Linked DNA regions of Thiorhodovibrio frisius. The protein of the gene in region 2 interacts with the protein of the main gene of each other region in a pairwise test. Links are inferred from orthologs where the notes say so. Each region holds a gene or a part of one and is shown on either strand. Other genes may lie near its edges.

Region 1 (8,053 bases), 250 kb from region 2 along the record:
ACCTGTTCTTGCTGAAAGAAATATCAGCCATTATAGAGCCTGTTTGGGTGTCGCGTCCTCGGGGATTCGCGCACCGATACAGCGCATCTTTTGGGTGCGATCACGGATTTTTAGCACTATTTTGGTGCATTTATTGATGTATTTTTGCAACAGTCGTGAGTGATCGTTGTGTTTTCGTAACATTCAGGGCTGGCATGCGTTCTGCTTGCAGAATTGTCAGTTCCAGCCGCCGCAGCTTTTTGCTGCACTGCTTTTTGCTGCACTGAGGTGGCGGACGAATTAACCGGTTTTCACTGACAACTGATTAGGATGAGACGTATGAAAAAAATCGCCATGAAAGAAACCGCACGCATTCATCGGTCGTCGCCGCGACTCGCCGGTCTGGCGGCGGCAGTCGCTCTCTCGCTGGCCGGCACCAACGTCGCGCTGGCACAAGGGGCGGGGCCTTGGGATTTCAGCGCAAACATTGGCGCCGTTTCTAATTACATGTGGCGCGGCGTTACCCAGACGGGGGACGGCGCGGCAGTGCAGGGTGGGCTGGATGTGGCTCACGAGAGCGGCTTCTATGCTGGTACTTGGGCGTCGAACATCGATTGGGACGATGGAACCCAAACAGTGACCGGGGTTGTGCGACTCGATCCAACCACGGGGCGCCCAACGGTTGTGGGCACGACATCCGGCAATAATTCGGGTTTGCCGACCTATGAACTCGACTTGTATGCGGGTTACGACTTTAGCCTGCCTGATGAAAACGCCAGCTTGGGCCTCAATACCATCTACTACGCCTATCCTGACAGCTCGGGTAACGTCGACTTTTGGGAAATCGGTATCTCTGGTGGCTATGATTTCGGTCCTGCTGCCGTGTCTGGCGGCATTCAATATACCGCATGGAACGGCAAGGTGAACGATGGCGGCATGTTCGCGGAGGGCGACCTTTACTACAGCGCCGCCTTGGATGTCCCGCTTCCCCGGGATTTTAGTTTCGGCGTTTTCGGCGGTTACTATGACTTTGATAATGACCGCTATTTCTACGCCGACAGTAATGGTGTCGCAAAAAAAGCCTCCTACGATTACTGGCATTGGGGGGCGACCGTCAGCAAAGAGGCGGGCGACTTTGGGACCTTTAGCTTCACTTATGAACAAGTGGATGCCGATGGCGACTACTATGACGAAGATGCCCAAGTCTGGGTCGGTTGGAACAAAACGTTCTAAGTCGTCCGAGTATCCTGACGTTCCGACAGGCTAATTGCGCGGGGACCGTCAATGGCGGTTACCCGCACTTAATACACTTAGGGAGCTTATGCAATGAAGCTGATCACAGCAGTGATTAAACCATTCAAGCTCGATGATGTGCGGGAGGCGCTGGCCGATATCGGCGTGTCTGGCATCACTGTCATCGAGGTTAAGGGTTTCGGGCGGCAGAAAGGCCACACCGAACTGTATCGCGGTGCCGAGTATGTCGTCGACTTTCTGCCCAAAATTAAGGTGGAAATTGCTGTCGACGATGGTCTGGTTGAGCAGGTGATTGAAGCTGTCACCAATGCAGCCCGTACCGGCAAGATCGGCGACGGCAAGATTTTCGTCTTCGACGTCGGTCAGGTCATCCGCATCCGTACCGGCGAGACCGGTCCCGACGCGCTTTAAGCGACTTTTGCAGGAGGAACCTCATAGTGGAAGAACCAACGATACAGCTCGCCTACGCGCTGGATACCTTTTACTTTCTCGTCTCCGGTGCTCTTGTCATGTGGATGGCCGCCGGTTTTGCGATGCTCGAGGCGGGGCTGGTCCGCGCCAAGAATACCGCTGAAATTCTTACCAAGAACGTCGCGCTCTTTGCCATCAGCTGCATCATGTACATGTTGATTGGTTACGGCATCATGTATCCGGCGGGTGGTAACGGCGTTATCCCAAGCATCAACTGGTCGTTCATGTTCATGAACGCGACGGACGACAATACGCTCAAAGCGATCACCGAGGCTATTGCCGCGAAGGCAGCCAACCCAGAAGAAGCCCCTGACCCGTCCTACTACTCGGGTCTTTCCGACTTCTTTTTTCAGGTGGTCTTTGTCGCCACCGCCATGTCGATTGTCTCCGGTGCCGTGGCCGAGCGTATGAAGCTTTGGGCTTTCTTGGCCTTCGCCGTCATCATGACCGGCTTTATCTATCCAATGCAGGGTTACTGGAAGTGGGGCGGTGGCTGGCTCGACGGCATCGGCTTTAACGACTTTGCCGGATCGGGTATCGTCCATCTGTGCGGTGCCTCTGCGGCTCTGGCCGGTGTGATTCTGCTCGGCGCGCGTAAAGGCAAGTACGGCAAGGACGGCAGCATCAACGCCATTCCTGGCTCCAATCTGCCGCTGGCAACCCTGGGTACCTTTATTCTGTGGCTGGGCTGGTTCGGCTTTAACGGTGGTTCGGAACTCAAGATTTCCGACATCGGCGAGGCCAACGCGGTGGCTGCCGTCTTCGTCAACACCAACATGGCCGCAGCTGGTGGTCTGGTTCTGGCGTTGATCACCGCTCGTATCATGTTCGGCAAGGCCGATCTCACCATGGCACTGAACGGCGCTTTGGCCGGTTTGGTCGCTATTACCGCCGAGCCACTGACCCCGAGCCCGATCGCGGCAACCCTGATCGGCGGCCTCGGCGGCGTGATTGTGGTCTTCGCCATCGTCACCATGGATAAGCTGCGCATCGATGACCCGGTCGGTGCCATCTCAGTGCATGGTGTTGTCGGCATGTGGGGTCTGATCGCTGTGCCGCTGACTAATGGCGACGCATCCTTTGTTGCTCAGTTCATTGGTCTCTTCACCATTCTGGCATGGGTCTTTGCCGCATCTCTTCTGACGTGGTTCCTGATCAAGCTGGCCATGGGCCTGCGTGTCAGCGAGGAGGAAGAGTACGAGGGCGTCGATATTGGCGAATGTGGCCTGGAAGCCTATCCGGAGTTTGTCAAGGCAGGTTAGTGATGATGCGATAGCATCTCATCATCCTTGCAACGGGGCCTGCGGGCCCCGTTTTTTTTTGGCTATGCACCGCGCTGGTGCAACCGTCAGTGTGTCACTCAGGTTCAGGTGCCCTGTCCTCCGGTTCGGCGGCCCCGAACTCGCGGTTCGCGCTTTGATTGAATGCGCGAATCACGGGTGCCAGCGTCAGCCCCTGGACCATGATCGAGAACACCACAATCATATAGGTGACGGTCAGGATCAAGTCGCGGGTGGCGCCGGGTGGCAGGGACAATGCCAGGGCGACCGAGATACCGCCGCGAATTCCGCCCCAGGTCAGCACCGCCACGGTACCGGGTGAGACATTGCGAAAACCGCGATAAAGTCCCAGCGGCACGCCGATGCTTAGCGCCCGGGCGAGCAGCACCAGCGGAATGAGTAGCGCGCCAGCGAGGAGAAAACTCTCTTTAATCGTTAGTGCCAGTACCTCGAGTCCGATCAGCACGAACAGTACAGCGTTTAGCGATTCATCCACCAGCTCCCAGAAGGAATCCAGGTGCTCGCGCGTTTTGTTTGACATGGCGCCGCCGAGTCCCTGGTTACCGATCATCAAGCCGGCGACCACCACGGCAATGGGGGCGGATAAATGCACATGCTCGGCAATCGCGTAGCCTCCACTCGCCACGGCGAGCGTAATCAACACCTCAGCCTGATAATTGTCGATGCGTCTAAGCATTTCGAGCGCAATCTGACCAACGATGAGCCCGAAGATGGCACCGCCGATGGCCTCCTGTGCAAACAGGACCAGCACATGATCGAGACTGATGTGCTGACCGTCGATGGCTATGTCGAATAGCACCATGAAGAGCACCACCGCGACGCCATCATTGAACAGAGACTCTCCGGTGATCTTGGTCGCCAGACTTTTGGGCGCGCCGGCGCTTTTGAGTATTCCCAGTACGGCAATCGGGTCGGTTGGTGAAATAAGGGCACCGAATAGCAGACAATAAATATAGGGAATATCGAAGCCCAGCAGCAGAAAGACCAGATAGACCGCAAGGCTAATGATCAGGCTAGCGAGAAAAACGCCAATTGTGGTGAGGGCCGCAATGGTGTTGCGGTGTTCTGCCAGATCATGAATGTTGACATGCAAGGCTCCGGCAAACAGCAGAAAGCTCAGCATGCCGTGCAAAACGGTGGCATTGAAGTCGACGCTTGCCACCAGTTCGCGGGCGTCCAGGGCGATATACTCGCTCAGTGGCAATGGCAGTAGCAGGACCAGCGACATCGCCAGCGCCATCATCATCAAACCGATTGCCGTTGGCAGTTTAAGAAAGCGGGTATTGAGCCAGCTAAAAACCGCCGACAAGGAAATCAATACTGCGATGACATCAAAAAGATCCATACTTCAGGTCCTCTAAAGTGTCTGGTGAGGTGGCTGGTCGCCGGAGTCTTTCACCAGGGATGGGGCTGTGGGTGAAGCGCGATCAGGGAATTCACATAAATCCGCGATGCAACAATCCGTGCAGCGCGGGCGGCGGGCCGTGCAGCTGTAGCGACCGTGTAGGATGAGCCAGTGGTGGGCGTCTTTGAGGAATTCTTGCGGGACTAAGCGCAGCAGTTGCTTTTCGACCGCGAGCGGCGTTTTGCCTGGGGCGAGGCGGGTGCGGTTGGCAACACGAAAAATATGGGTATCGACGGCGATGGTCGGCTCGCCGAAGGCAGTGTTCAGGATGACATTGGCGGTCTTGCGCCCGACACCGGGCAGGGCTTCGAGTGCAGCGCGCTCGCGCGGGACTTGGCCCTGGTGGTGTTCAAGCAACAGGGCGCAAGTTTTGAGGATATTCCGAGTCTTGGTGTTGAACAGGCCAATGGTGCGGATGTGTTCGCTCAAGCCTGCCTCGCCGAGCGCGAACATGGCACGGGGTGTGTTGGCGATGGCAAAGAGCGTCTCGGTGGCCTTGTTGACGCTTTTGTCCGTGGCCTGGGCGGATAGGATCACGGCGATCAGCAGCTCGAACGGAGAGGCATAGCGCAGCTCCGTGGTGGGGTGCGGATTCGCGGCGCGCAGACGGGTGAAAATCTCGGTGCGTTTGGCTCTGTTCATGTTGGCGGTAAAGGATAGCCCAAACAGACAGGGTTGTTGGTGGCTTTAGGGCTTTTCAGGCAGGCTTTTTCGGGATGGGCCAGGCGCTGGGGCCTTGCGGCTTGCGAGATGGTCAGGACTGTCTAAAATAACAGTATTCTGATCTTCATTGATCCTAACCCACTCTGGAGTCGCCCGTGGCAGAGCCCACCTTGACTGACCGCCAGCGGGAAATTCTGGCGTTGATTCGCCGCTATGTGCTGGAGACCGGTTATCCGCCGACGCGCGCGGAGATTGCCGCCGCCTGCGGTTTCCGCTCGGTCAATGCAGCCGTAGACCACCTTAAGGCGCTGGCCCGTCGCGGGGTGATTGAGCTTAAACCGGGCGCGTCGCGCGGCATCCGGCTGCTTGATTCGCCCGCGCCCGCCTCAGCCCCTCCCGCGGCTGGCACTCTGCCGCTGGTCGGGCGAGTGGCCGCAGGGCGCCCCCTGCTGGCGCTCGAGCATATCGAGGACTATTACCCAATTGACCCCGCCCTGTTTCACCCGCGTGCGGATTATCTGCTGCGGGTCAGTGGCGCGAGCATGCGCGATGCCGGCATTTTCGATGGCGATCTGCTCGCGGTGCGGCGCACGGCAGAGGCGTGCAATGGGCAGATTCTCATCGTGCGTGTCGATGATGAAGTCACGGTCAAGCGTTTCCAGCAATCCGACGATGCACCTCATCGCGTGCGCCTGTTGCCCGCAAACCCGGAGTTTGACCCCATCGATATCGACTTGCGCGCGCAGGAATTGGCGGTCGAAGGTCTGGCTGTTGGCGTGCTGCGCCGGCAACTGGCGACATCTTTGGGGGGCTGATCCTTGGCACTGGCAACGGCAAGCACCCCGGAGCCGATGGATGTCGTCGCGGCAGCGGGATTGGCACCGGTATCGGCACCAGGACTGTCACCGGGACCAGTATCACCTCCTGTACCCAGGGCGCTGTTAGAGGAACTACTCGCTGAGCGCGGCGACCTGTGGCGTGGCAAGGGAGAGACGGCTTGTGCCGAGCCTGGGCTGGCGAGCGGTTTCGCAGCCCTGGATCGGGCGTTGGTCGGCGGCGGCTGGCCCAACGCCGGTCTGTGCGAGATTCTGACCGACAGTCCCGGTCCGGGCCTGGCGTTGATTTTGCCTGCACTGGCGCGGCTTGGCCGGCAGCGCCCCTGGATACTCATGGCTGCGCCGCCGCTGCTGCCCTATGCGCCGGCGCTGGCGGCCCGTGGCCTGGAGCCGGGTCGATTGCTGGTTGTCACCTGCCAGCCGGTGTTGTGGGTCATGGAACAGGCGCTGCAGGCTGGTAGTTGTGCCGCCGTCATTGGCTGGATCGAGCGCGGTACGATGGCGGACCTGCGGCGTTTGCAGCTGGCATCGGTGCAAACGCGCACCCCTGCCTTTGTGTTTCGCCCGCCAGCCGTGGCGACTCAGCCATCGCCCGCCGGTCTGCGCCTGCAACTCGGTGCCATGACGCCCAATCAACTCGAGCTCAGGCTGCTCAAACAGCGCGGTCGTTCAGCGACGGTCAAGCTGCGGTTCTAAGGCTCATGGTCCCGCTCACCACCAGCACTGAAGCGGCTGCTTCACGCTAATTGGCATGCTCCCATCCTGTTGGTTGGCGGTGTCTTTCCCGGCGCTCCCGCTCGAAGTCTATCAGCGCGCCTGGGGTGAGCAGCGACCCCTTGCCATTACGGATGGGGCGCGGGTCATCGCCTGCAATCCGGCGGCACGGGCGGTGGGCGTGCGCGCAGGGCTCGCGCGTTTGGCGGCGCTTGCGCTGAGTGCTGAGTTATGCACACGTCCACGCCGCCCGGCGCTGGAGCGGGCCGCGCTTGAGCGTCTCGCCGCCTGGGCGCTGGCGTTTAGCGATCAGGTCAGTGTGGCGCCACCTCGGGCGTTGGTTCTCGAGGCAGGGCGCAGTCTGAAGCTCTTTGGCGGTGCCCAAGCCTTCTATCGCGCTGTGGTTGAGGCAGCCGCAGCTCTCGGCTATCAAGCACAGGTCTGCATGGCGCCGACGCCCGGGGGTGCTCTGCTGCTGGCGGCCTGGGGCTGCGAGGAAATCCTTGTCCGCCCCGAGGATCTGCGCCGGCGGCTGGCTGCACTGCCACCGCTGGCGCTGGGTTTGAATGCGCGCGCCCAAGCCGACTGCCAGCGCATGGGCCTAGGCTGCATTGGCGATCTGCTGGCATTGCCGCGCGCCGGTCTGGCCCTGCGTTTTGGCACCGCGCTGGTGGACAGGCTCGAAGCTGTGCTGGGCGAAAAGCCTGATCCGCGACTGCCGTTTGTCCCGCCGGATCGCTTTCATGGCGAGCTGGAATTGCCGGTTGAGATACAGGAGACGGACGCGCTCATCTTTGCCTGCCGGCGGCTGCTGGCGGAGCTTTGCCGTTTGTTGCAGGCGCGCCAGGCGGTGGTGTCGATGCTCTACTGGACCTGGCTTCATGCCGAGGGGCAGAGCACGGCGCTGCGCCTCGGCAGCGCCAGACCCGAGGCCGACCTAGAGTCCTGGACGTGGTTGCTGCGCGCGCGTCTGGCCGCTGCGCCGGTGGTGGCGCCGGTGCGGGCGATTGTGCTCGCGAGCGATCCTTTTCAGATGATCACCCTGCACACTGGCGATTTGTTTGCGCACCATGAAGGGAGCCGTCACTATGGGGCTGATCTGCTCGATCGGCTGCGCGCACGTCTTGGCGAGGAGGCGGTTAAGACCTTGGCGCTGGTGGACGATCACCGCCCCGAGCGGGCCTGGCGCTGGATGAAACCAAGTTCGCCCCCGGGCGATGATGACCGGCCCGGGGGGCAGCCCGCTGACCTCCAGCCAATTTCAGGACGCGGGCGCGATGAGCGGCCGCTGTGGCTGTTGCAGCAACCGCTGCGTCTGCGCTTGCGCGACGGGTGTCTGTGGTTGGCCGACTCTGCCGCAGCGGCGATGCTGCCCGGGTTGGCGCGGGCGCAGCCGCTCAGATTCAGTGGTGGGCGTGAACGCATTGAAA
Region 2 (8,452 bases):
TTGCCGCGCATGAACTCCCGTGTGGTGCCGAAGGCTTGCTCGTAGGCGCGGTTGCAACCGATAAAACGCGCCTCGGCATCCTTGATGAAGATCGGGTTGGGGATGGTGTCGATTAGCGCTTCCTGCAGGCGTAGCTGGTCCTGCAGGGCACGCTCGGAGCGGCGCATCTCGGTCACATCGACAAAGCTCACCACCAGGGACGCGCCAAAGGCGCGCAGGGACACCAGCACCTGCTTGTGCGCACCGTCGGCGCAGGTCATGCGATATTCCCAGGGAGCCAGTTGCTGCTCGCCGGCCAGGGATGCTTGGCTAACCAGGGTCCAGTCCGCCTGCACGCGCTCGCGATAGGCGGGATCGGGGAAGACGCAGGTCCACCAGTGCGCCAGATCGGGGATCTCCGCAAGCGTCCAACCGAAGGTCTGCGTAAAGATGGGATTGAAGGCCAGAATCTCCCCGCTTGCCTGCATCTCAGCCAAGGGGATGGTCGCGGCCTCGAACAGCCCACGAAAGCGTGCCTCGCTCGCCGCCAGTTCGGTCTCGGCGCGCTTGCGCTCGGTAATGTCCTCCTTGACCGCGAAAAAGTGGGTGATCGCGCCCTGCTCATCAAGGATGGGACTGATGGCGGCATGCTCCCAGAAAATGGCGCCATCCTTGCGCTTGTTGGCCAGTTCCCCGCGCCACACCTTGCCGCCGCAGATGCGCCCCCACAGCTGACGATACTGGGCCGCGTCCTGCAAGCCGGAGTTGAGAATACTGGGATTGCGCCCGAGCACCTCGGCGAGGCTGTAGCCGGTCACGTCGCAGAAGGCGGGATTGACGTATTCAATGCGCCCCTGGGTGTCGGTGATCAGCACCGCAGCAGGGCTCTGCTCGATCACGCGCGAGAGCTTGCGCAGTTCGCGTTCGGCGTTTTTGCGCTTGGCAATCTCGGCGACCAGCTTGCGCTGCCAGATCAGAATCAGCAGCAGGCTGCCGCTCACCAATGCGGCCACCAAGGCGAGCGACCACAGGGAACTCCAGTCGAGCAGTTGCGCCAGCCAGTCAGACTGTGCTACTTCAGGAGCACTATTCACGATGTCCTTCCGTGCCTGTGATTCGATCCGACCCGACCCGCACCGCGCCGAAACATCTAAGGCGCGAGCAAATGCTGTTCGTGTTGAAGAAAACGCCTGAGGAGACTTTCCTCAGCGCGCATGGCCTCGGTCAGACGTGCAGCCTTGGTGGCATCGAAGGGTTGCATCAGTTCCAGTTGCTCGGCAAGCCAGGCCATGCGCTCGAAGGCGCCGCTGGCGGCCACTCCGCGAATGCGATGAGCGACGGCGCGGATGCTCTGCTGGTCGCCCCGCTGATCGCCGCGCTCGGCGGTAAGTTGGGCGGTGAGCTGGGCAAGTTGCTCCAAGCCTTCGGTGAAGGCGCCTTGCATGATCAGCTTAAGCATCTCCTGGAGGGCATCTTCGGCACCGCCGACGCGCTCGAGTAGCGCTTCGCGGTCGAAATGGGGCAGCTCGTTGCCGGCGATGAAATTCGCTCCTGCTGGCGACGATGCTGGCGGCTGCTTTGGCGGCGCGGATGAAGCCAACTCATCTGAAGCCGACGAGGATGGAACTGGTGTAGATGGAGCTGGCGTGGATAATTGGGGCGCTGGTTGTCGCGTCAACCAGTGTTGCAGGCACTCGCGCAACTGATCGGCGGCGATGGGCTTGGTCAGGTAATCATCCATGCCCGCTTGCAGGCAGCGTTCCTTCTCGCCTTTCAGGGTGCCGGCGGTCAGGGCGATGATGGGCACTCGCCTGCCGCTTTCGCGCGCGCGGATCTGGCCGGTTGCGTCATAGCCGTTCATCCCCGGCATTTGTACGTCCATCAAGACCAGGTCCGGCGTGTTTTTAGTAAAGTGGCGCACGGCTTCTTCACCGCCACTGGCTTCCTCGATGTGCGCTCCGGGGAGCACCTCGGCGACCAGGTGTCGTGCCAGCGTGAGGTTGAGCGGATGATCGTCCACCAGCAGAATCCGCAGGTCAGACTGGGTCGTGGCGTCGGCCTTGGCTGCAATCTTGGCAGCCATGCTACCACCGGCGACGGCATCCTCACCGGCGATGCCTCTGGCATCCTCACCAGCATTCGCGGGTGCAACTCCATCCCCGCGCGCTGTCTCTGTTCCAGCCAGCGCACCGCCTTGCTTTAACTCCACCAGGGCATTGTAGAGTTGGCGGCTGTCGATCGGCTTGTTGGCCATTTTATGGATGCCAAGCAGGTCCGCTTGTGCGCGCAGTTGGACGTCTTCAACCAGGCTGTGCAACAACATGATGCGCAGCGACTCGGGGCCAAGATTCAGCTGCTGGCGAATCTTACCGATCACCTCAAGCCCGTCCATGAAAGGCATCTGGTAGTCGACGATGGCGATGTCGACAGCCTGCTGCTGCAAGAAGGACAGCGCGGCCAGTCCGTTGTCCACCGTCGTGCAGGGCACGCCGACCAGCTCGAGCATGTCTTGGATAATCTTGCCGTTGTTCAGATTGTCATCGATCACTAGCACATGCTCGATGGCATCGAGTACGGCCTGATCAGCCAGTTGGTCAAAGGCCCGACCGCCTTCGCTCGGCAGGCACACGCGAAACGAGAAGGTGCTGCCCTGACCCGGCTCGCTGTCAAGCTCAAGCCGGCTGCCCATCAAATGCAGCAGGCGGTTGGAAATCGACAAGCCCAGTCCGGTGCCGCCGAACTTGCGTGTGGTCGAGGCGTCTTCCTGGGTGAAGGCGTCAAAAATGCGTTCCTGCTGATCGAGTGCAATCCCGCACCCAGTGTCGCTGATGGCAAAGCCCAGTTCGCTGATGCCGGGTGTCTGCGTGGGTTCTGCGCTGATGTCGATGCGGATGTGGCCGGCCTCAGTAAACTTAATAGCGTTACTAATCAGGTTGATCAGCACCTGACGCAGCCGGATGGGATCGGCGTGGATGACTTGGGGCACCTCCGAGGCGATGTGCAACAGCAGTTCCAGCCCCTTCTCGTTGGTCTTGTAGCGCACCACATCGATGATCTGGCGCGTCAGTTCATCGAGGTCAACCTGCTCCGGCGACAGCTCGAGCTTGCCCGCCTCGATCTTGGAGAAATCCAAAATGTCGTTTAGCAGATCGAGCAGCGATTTGGCCGACTGATTCACGTAGCCGACATAATTGCGCTGAGTTTCACTCAGCTCCGACTGGCGCAGCAGATCGCTAAAGCCAATCACGCTATTGAGCGGGGTGCGGATCTCGTGGCTCATGTTGGCGAGGAATTCCGACTTGGACCGATTGGCAGCATCCGCTTCTGCCCGCGCCTGTTCGAGCGCTTCGCGAATCTTCTTGGCCTCGTCGATGTCCTGAAGGGTGCCGAACAGCCGCTTGCAGCGCCCCTTGTCGAATTCAGCATTGCCGATGGCGCGCACCCACAAGACCTTGCCGCTGGCAGTGATGATCTGCACTTCCAGATCATAGGGAGTGCCGTCCTCAATGGCTTGCGTAATCACCTGCTGGAGTTTCGCGCCGGTCTCTGGCGTGTAGAAGGCAATCGCCCGCTCGTAAGTGGGTTCGAAGTCCGGCGGAACCTCGTGGATTTCGCGGATGGAGTCGGTCCATTCGAGCTTTCCACTGACCAGGTCATATTCCCAGCCGCCCACGCGCGCGACCCGACTGGTCTGATTGAGGAAGGCATGGGCGCGCTTGAGCTGACGCTCCGCCTCGCGACGCGCGCTGATGTCGGTGATATTGGCAAAGTAATGTGTGACCTGCCCCGTGGCATCGCACAGCGAGCCGGTTGAAAGATGCACGGGGAACCGCTCGCCGTTCTTGCGCTTGAACACCAGCTCGAAATCGCCGGATTCACCACTCAGCGTTTTTTGCATCGCCTGAGTGATGGCTTCGCACTCTTCTTCCGGCCAGCAAGGGAAGGGCGGTTGCCAGCCGAGTTGCTCCTCCTCGCTGAACCCGGTCATCCTGCACAGCGCTTTGTTGGCGACCTGCTGCCGCCCCTGCGTGTCCACGACCGAGAAGCCATCGGCCATGTTGGCGAGCAGTTGCTCGGAGAATCGCTGGCTTTGTTCAAGCGCCAAACGGGCTGCACCCTGCTCGGTGACATCCTGCACCGTGCCCAGAGCACGCATATTCCGGCCATCGACAGGCGGCAGCGCGCGGCCGCGGGAGCGATGCACCCGCTCATCCCCATTCGGCAGCAGAACGCGGTATTCCTCGTCCAGCTCGACGCCATGTGTCAGCAGTGCTTCATAAGCCGTCGCCACCCGCGCCCGGTCATCGGGGTGGACCATCTCCAGCGCCTGGTGAAATTTCAGGTCCCCAGACGTGCCGCGTTCCTCGGCTGTGAGCAGATGTTGGTCCCAGGTGATGGTTCGCTCGGGCAGCGCGATACTCCAGACTCCGATCTGGCTGGCCGCGAGCACCGCCTCAAGCTTGGCGGTTTTCTCTTCAAGCTGGGCCAGGTTGTCTTTGAGCGGCTGCGGGGTTTCTTGCTCGTTAGTCATCGTCTTGGGAAGGCCATTCACGGTCAGGAGGGGAGTGCGGAAAATTGCGATTTCAGGTCAAAGCCCACACACTGCAAATCCATTATTAGGACACATCGAGTCAGACCCAATCAAGAAGTCGGATTGGCCGCGTTATGAAATCCGCTGACTCAATCGTGCCAGCAATTGTTCGGCACAACCAAAATCCTGAGATCACAAAACGCAACTCGCCCTTGTTTTCTCGGGCTCGAGCAACCCGGACAATTTGCCAATCTGCCACGCCTAGGGTAATTTGGCGCGTATTTTGCGCCCCGCGACTGGGACGGTTCATGTCTCGCGCCCGACATCCTGACTCAGACATTCCTTAAGACTGCCATGTCCAACAAGCCCGATATCGACCCTCAGGAAACCCAAGAATGGCTCGAAGCCCTGGATGCCGTCTTGGAGAACGAGGGGGTTGAGCGCGCGCACTATCTGCTCGAACGCCTGATCGACAAGGCGCGCCGCTCCGGTGCGCATCTGCCGTTCAGCGCCAATACGGCCTATGTGAATACCATCCCGGTCACCCAGCAGGAGCGTTTCCCCGGTGATCGCGCCATTGAACGGCGCATCCGCTCCTTCGTGCGCTGGAACGCCATGGCCATGGTGGTGCAGGCCAATCGGCTGTCAACCGAACTCGGCGGGCATATTTCCTCCTTTGCCTCCAGCGCCACGCTCTACGATGTTGGCTTCAATCACTTCTTCCGCGCCGCGAGCAAGGATCATGGCGGAGATCTGGTTTTCATCCAGGGCCACTCGGCGCCCGGTATCTACGCGCGCGCTTTTCTGGAAGGACGCATCAGCGAGGAGCAACTGTACAATTTCCGCCAAGAGGTCGATGGCAACGGCCTGTCGTCTTATCCGCATCCCTGGCTAATGCCGGGCTTCTGGCAGTTCCCGACCGTCTCCATGGGCTTAGGCCCCATTATGGCCATCTATCAGGCGCGCTTCATGCGCTATCTGAGTGATCGTGGCGTACTCAACACCGAGGGACGCAAGGTATGGGCCTTTCTGGGCGACGGCGAGATGGACGAGCCGGAATCCCTGGGCGCCATTTCGCTGGCAGCGCGCGAGCGGCTCGACAACCTGGTCTTTGTGGTCAACTGCAATCTGCAACGGCTCGATGGGCCGGTACGCGGCAATGGCAAAATCATCCAGGAGTTGGAAGCGGTCTTTCGCGGTGCCGGCTGGAATGTCGTCAAGGTGCTCTGGGGCAGTTACTGGGACCCGCTCTTTACCCGCGACAAGCAGGGGCTGCTGGTCAAGCGCATGGAGGAATGCGTCGATGGCGACTACCAGGCTTACAAGGCCAAGGGCGGCGCCTATACCCGCGAGCACTTCTTCGGCAAGTATCCAGAGTTGGCCGACTTGGTCGCCAACCTGACCGATGACGACATCTGGCGGCTGAATCGCGGTGGCCATGATCCGGTGAAGATTTTCGCCGCCTATCAGGAGGCGCTGCGCACTGAAGGCCAGCCGACAGTGATTCTGGCCAAGACCGTTAAAGGTTATGGCATGGGCGTGGCTGGCGAGGGGATGAATATCACCCACTCGCAGAAGAAAATGGGTGAGACCCACCTCAAGGCCTTCCGCGACCGCTTTAATATCCCGATCTCTGACGATCAGATCGGTGCCGCGCCCTTCTACAAGCCACCACCGGACAGCCCCGAGATCCGCTATCTGCACGAGCGTCGCGAAGCCCTCGGTGGCCCGCTGCCGGTGCGTCAGGACAAGTCCGAACGCCTTGAGGTGCCAAGGCTTCAGAGCTTCTCCGCGCTCTTGGAAAGCAGCGGCGAGCGCGAGTTGTCCACCACCATGGCGTTAGTGCGGATGCTCTCCAGCCTGGTGCGCGACAAGACCATTGGCAAGTTTATCGTCCCCATTGTGCCGGACGAGGCGCGTACCTTCGGCATGGAGGGCATGTTCCGTCAGCTCGGCATTTATTCCCACGTGGGGCAGCTCTACGAGCCGGTCGATTCCGACCAGGTGATGTACTACCGCGAGGAGAAAAACGGCCAGATCCTGCAAGAGGGCATCAACGAGGCCGGTGCCATGTCCTCCTGGATTGCCGCCGCCACCGCCTACGCCAACCATGGCCAGGCGATGATTCCTTTCTATATCTATTACTCCATGTTCGGCTTCCAGCGCGTGGGAGATCTGATCTGGGCCTCGGGCGACATGCAGGCGCGCGGCTTTCTAATCGGCGGCACGGCAGGCCGGACAACCCTGGCCGGCGAGGGCTTGCAGCATCAGGACGGCCACAGCCATCTCGCCGCCGCGACCATCCCCAACTGCGTCAGCTATGATCCGGCCTACGCTTATGAGCTGGCAGTGATCGTGCAGGACGGCCTGCGCCGGATGTATCAGGAGAAGGAAAACGTCTTCTACTACATCACAGTGATGAACGAGAACTACCCGCAGCCGGCGCTGCCCGAGGGTGCCGAAGAGGGCATCAAGCGCGGGCTTTATCCGGTGCGGGAGACGGCTGATGCCCAAGTGCAGTTGCTGGGTTCCGGCACCATCCTGCGCGAGGTGCTGGCAGCGGCTGAGCTGCTGGAGAAAGACTTTGGCCTGACCTCCCAGGTGTGGAGCACCACCAGCTTCAACGAGCTGCGTCGCGATGGCCTGGACTGCGAGCGCTGGAACCGCTTGCACCCTGAGGATGCGCCGCGTCAGAGCTTTGTCGAACAGCAACTCGGCACCACCACCGGCCCCATCGTCGCCGCTACCGATTACATGCGCGCCTATGCCGATCAGATTCGCCCCTATCTGACCCGGCGCTATGTAACACTGGGCACCGACGGCTTCGGGCGCAGTGACATGCGCGCGCAATTGCGCAAGTTCTTCGAGGTGAACCGCTGGTACATCGCCGTCGCAGCCCTGAGCGCGCTCGCCGCCGAGGGGACCATCGACAAAGCGCGGGTCAGCGAGGCGATCACCAAATATCGCATTGATCCCGACAAGCCGAACCCGGTCACTCAGTGACCAGCACCCGGCACGCCCGTCAAGGCGGATTGATTCGCCTTGACGGGCGGCCAACTCAAGAATTAACCCAGGATTGACAGCCAGGAGACGCCAGCCTTGGCCACGCTAGAAGACGTTCTGCTTCCCGATATCGGCGATTTCAGCGATGTCGAAATTATCGAGATCCTGGTCGCCCCGGGTGATCGCATCGCGCCCGAGCAGTCGCTGCTGACACTCGAAAGCGACAAGGCCAGTATTGAAATCCCCTCCCCGCTTGGCGGCGAGGTGAAAGAGGTGTTGGTCTCCGTCGGGGAGCGGATCAGCCAGGGCAAGCTGCTGATGCGCGTTGCCACTGGCAGCGCCGGAGCCAGCGCAGAAAGCGGCGCTGCAAGCAACTCGGGGGGTGACCAGGCCGAGTCGACACCCAAACCAGAAACGGCACCAGCGCCATCATCCCCCTCGGTGCCCTCCTCGGCGCAGCCCCGCACACCCGAGCCCGCGCCCTCAGCTCAGCCGTCTGCCAATCAACCCCCGACACGCGCCCCCGGCGAGGCCGAACGGCGCAAGGCACCCATACTGCCGCGCCCGGAAGACATGGCCGCCATCGCCCATGGCCGCACACCCCACGCCAGCCCGGCGGTACGCCGCTTTGCGCGCGAGTTGGGCGTTGACCTGCACCGAGTCAAAGGCAGCGGGCGCAAGCAGCGCATCCTGAAAGATGACGTCCAGCAATTCGTCAAGCAGAGCCTGGCCGCAGGCACAGCGGCGGCGGCCCCGGGCGCACCCTTCCAACTTCCCAGCGCTCCGGCGGTGGACTTCAGCCAATTCGGCCCGGTCACCAGCGAACCGCTGCCGCGCATCAAAAAAATCAGCGGCGCCCATCTCCACCGCTGCTGGCTCACGGTGCCCCATGTCACCCAGTTCGACGAGGCCGACATCACCGAGCTGGAAGCCTTCCGC

The links.
Region 1: the proteins of aceE (region 2) and nth interact in binary tests that used the Escherichia coli proteins (3 or more experiments, as listed by UniProt). The link is inferred for Thiorhodovibrio frisius from one-to-one orthologs.

Annotation. Positions count from the first base shown.
Region 1 is NZ_CP121471.1:1,547,943-1,555,995, forward strand. The notes cover bases 3,208-5,983. They hold nth (endonuclease III), read right to left. Parts: upstream 5,053-5,983; coding sequence 4,363-5,052; downstream 3,208-4,362. Other genes in these bases: Thiofri_RS07230 (cation:proton antiporter), read right to left, coding at 3,208-4,350; lexA (transcriptional repressor LexA), read left to right, coding at 5,229-5,888; imuA (translesion DNA synthesis-associated protein ImuA), read left to right, coding at 5,892-5,983. In the rest of the region: Thiofri_RS07215 (TorF family putative porin), read left to right, coding at 319-1,212; Thiofri_RS07220 (P-II family nitrogen regulator), read left to right, coding at 1,306-1,644; Thiofri_RS07225 (ammonium transporter), read left to right, coding at 1,743-2,966; more of Thiofri_RS07230, read right to left, coding at 3,061-3,207; more of imuA, read left to right, coding at 5,984-6,605; Thiofri_RS07250 (Y-family DNA polymerase), read left to right, coding at 6,661-8,053. UniProt on the Escherichia coli protein: DNA repair enzyme that has both DNA N-glycosylase activity and AP-lyase activity. The DNA N-glycosylase activity releases various damaged pyrimidines from DNA by cleaving the N-glycosidic bond, leaving an AP (apurinic/apyrimidinic) site.
Region 2 is NZ_CP121471.1:1,298,212-1,306,663, reverse strand. Bases 4,539-7,713 are described here. They hold aceE (pyruvate dehydrogenase (acetyl-transferring), homodimeric type), read left to right. Parts: upstream 4,539-4,864; coding sequence 4,865-7,513; downstream 7,514-7,713. Other genes in these bases: Thiofri_RS06185 (dihydrolipoyllysine-residue acetyltransferase), read left to right, coding at 7,610-7,713. Outside these bases: Thiofri_RS06200 (PAS domain S-box protein), read right to left, coding at 1-1,073; Thiofri_RS06195 (PAS domain-containing hybrid sensor histidine kinase/response regulator), read right to left, coding at 1,130-4,510; more of Thiofri_RS06185, read left to right, coding at 7,714-8,452. UniProt on the Escherichia coli protein: Component of the pyruvate dehydrogenase (PDH) complex, that catalyzes the overall conversion of pyruvate to acetyl-CoA and CO(2).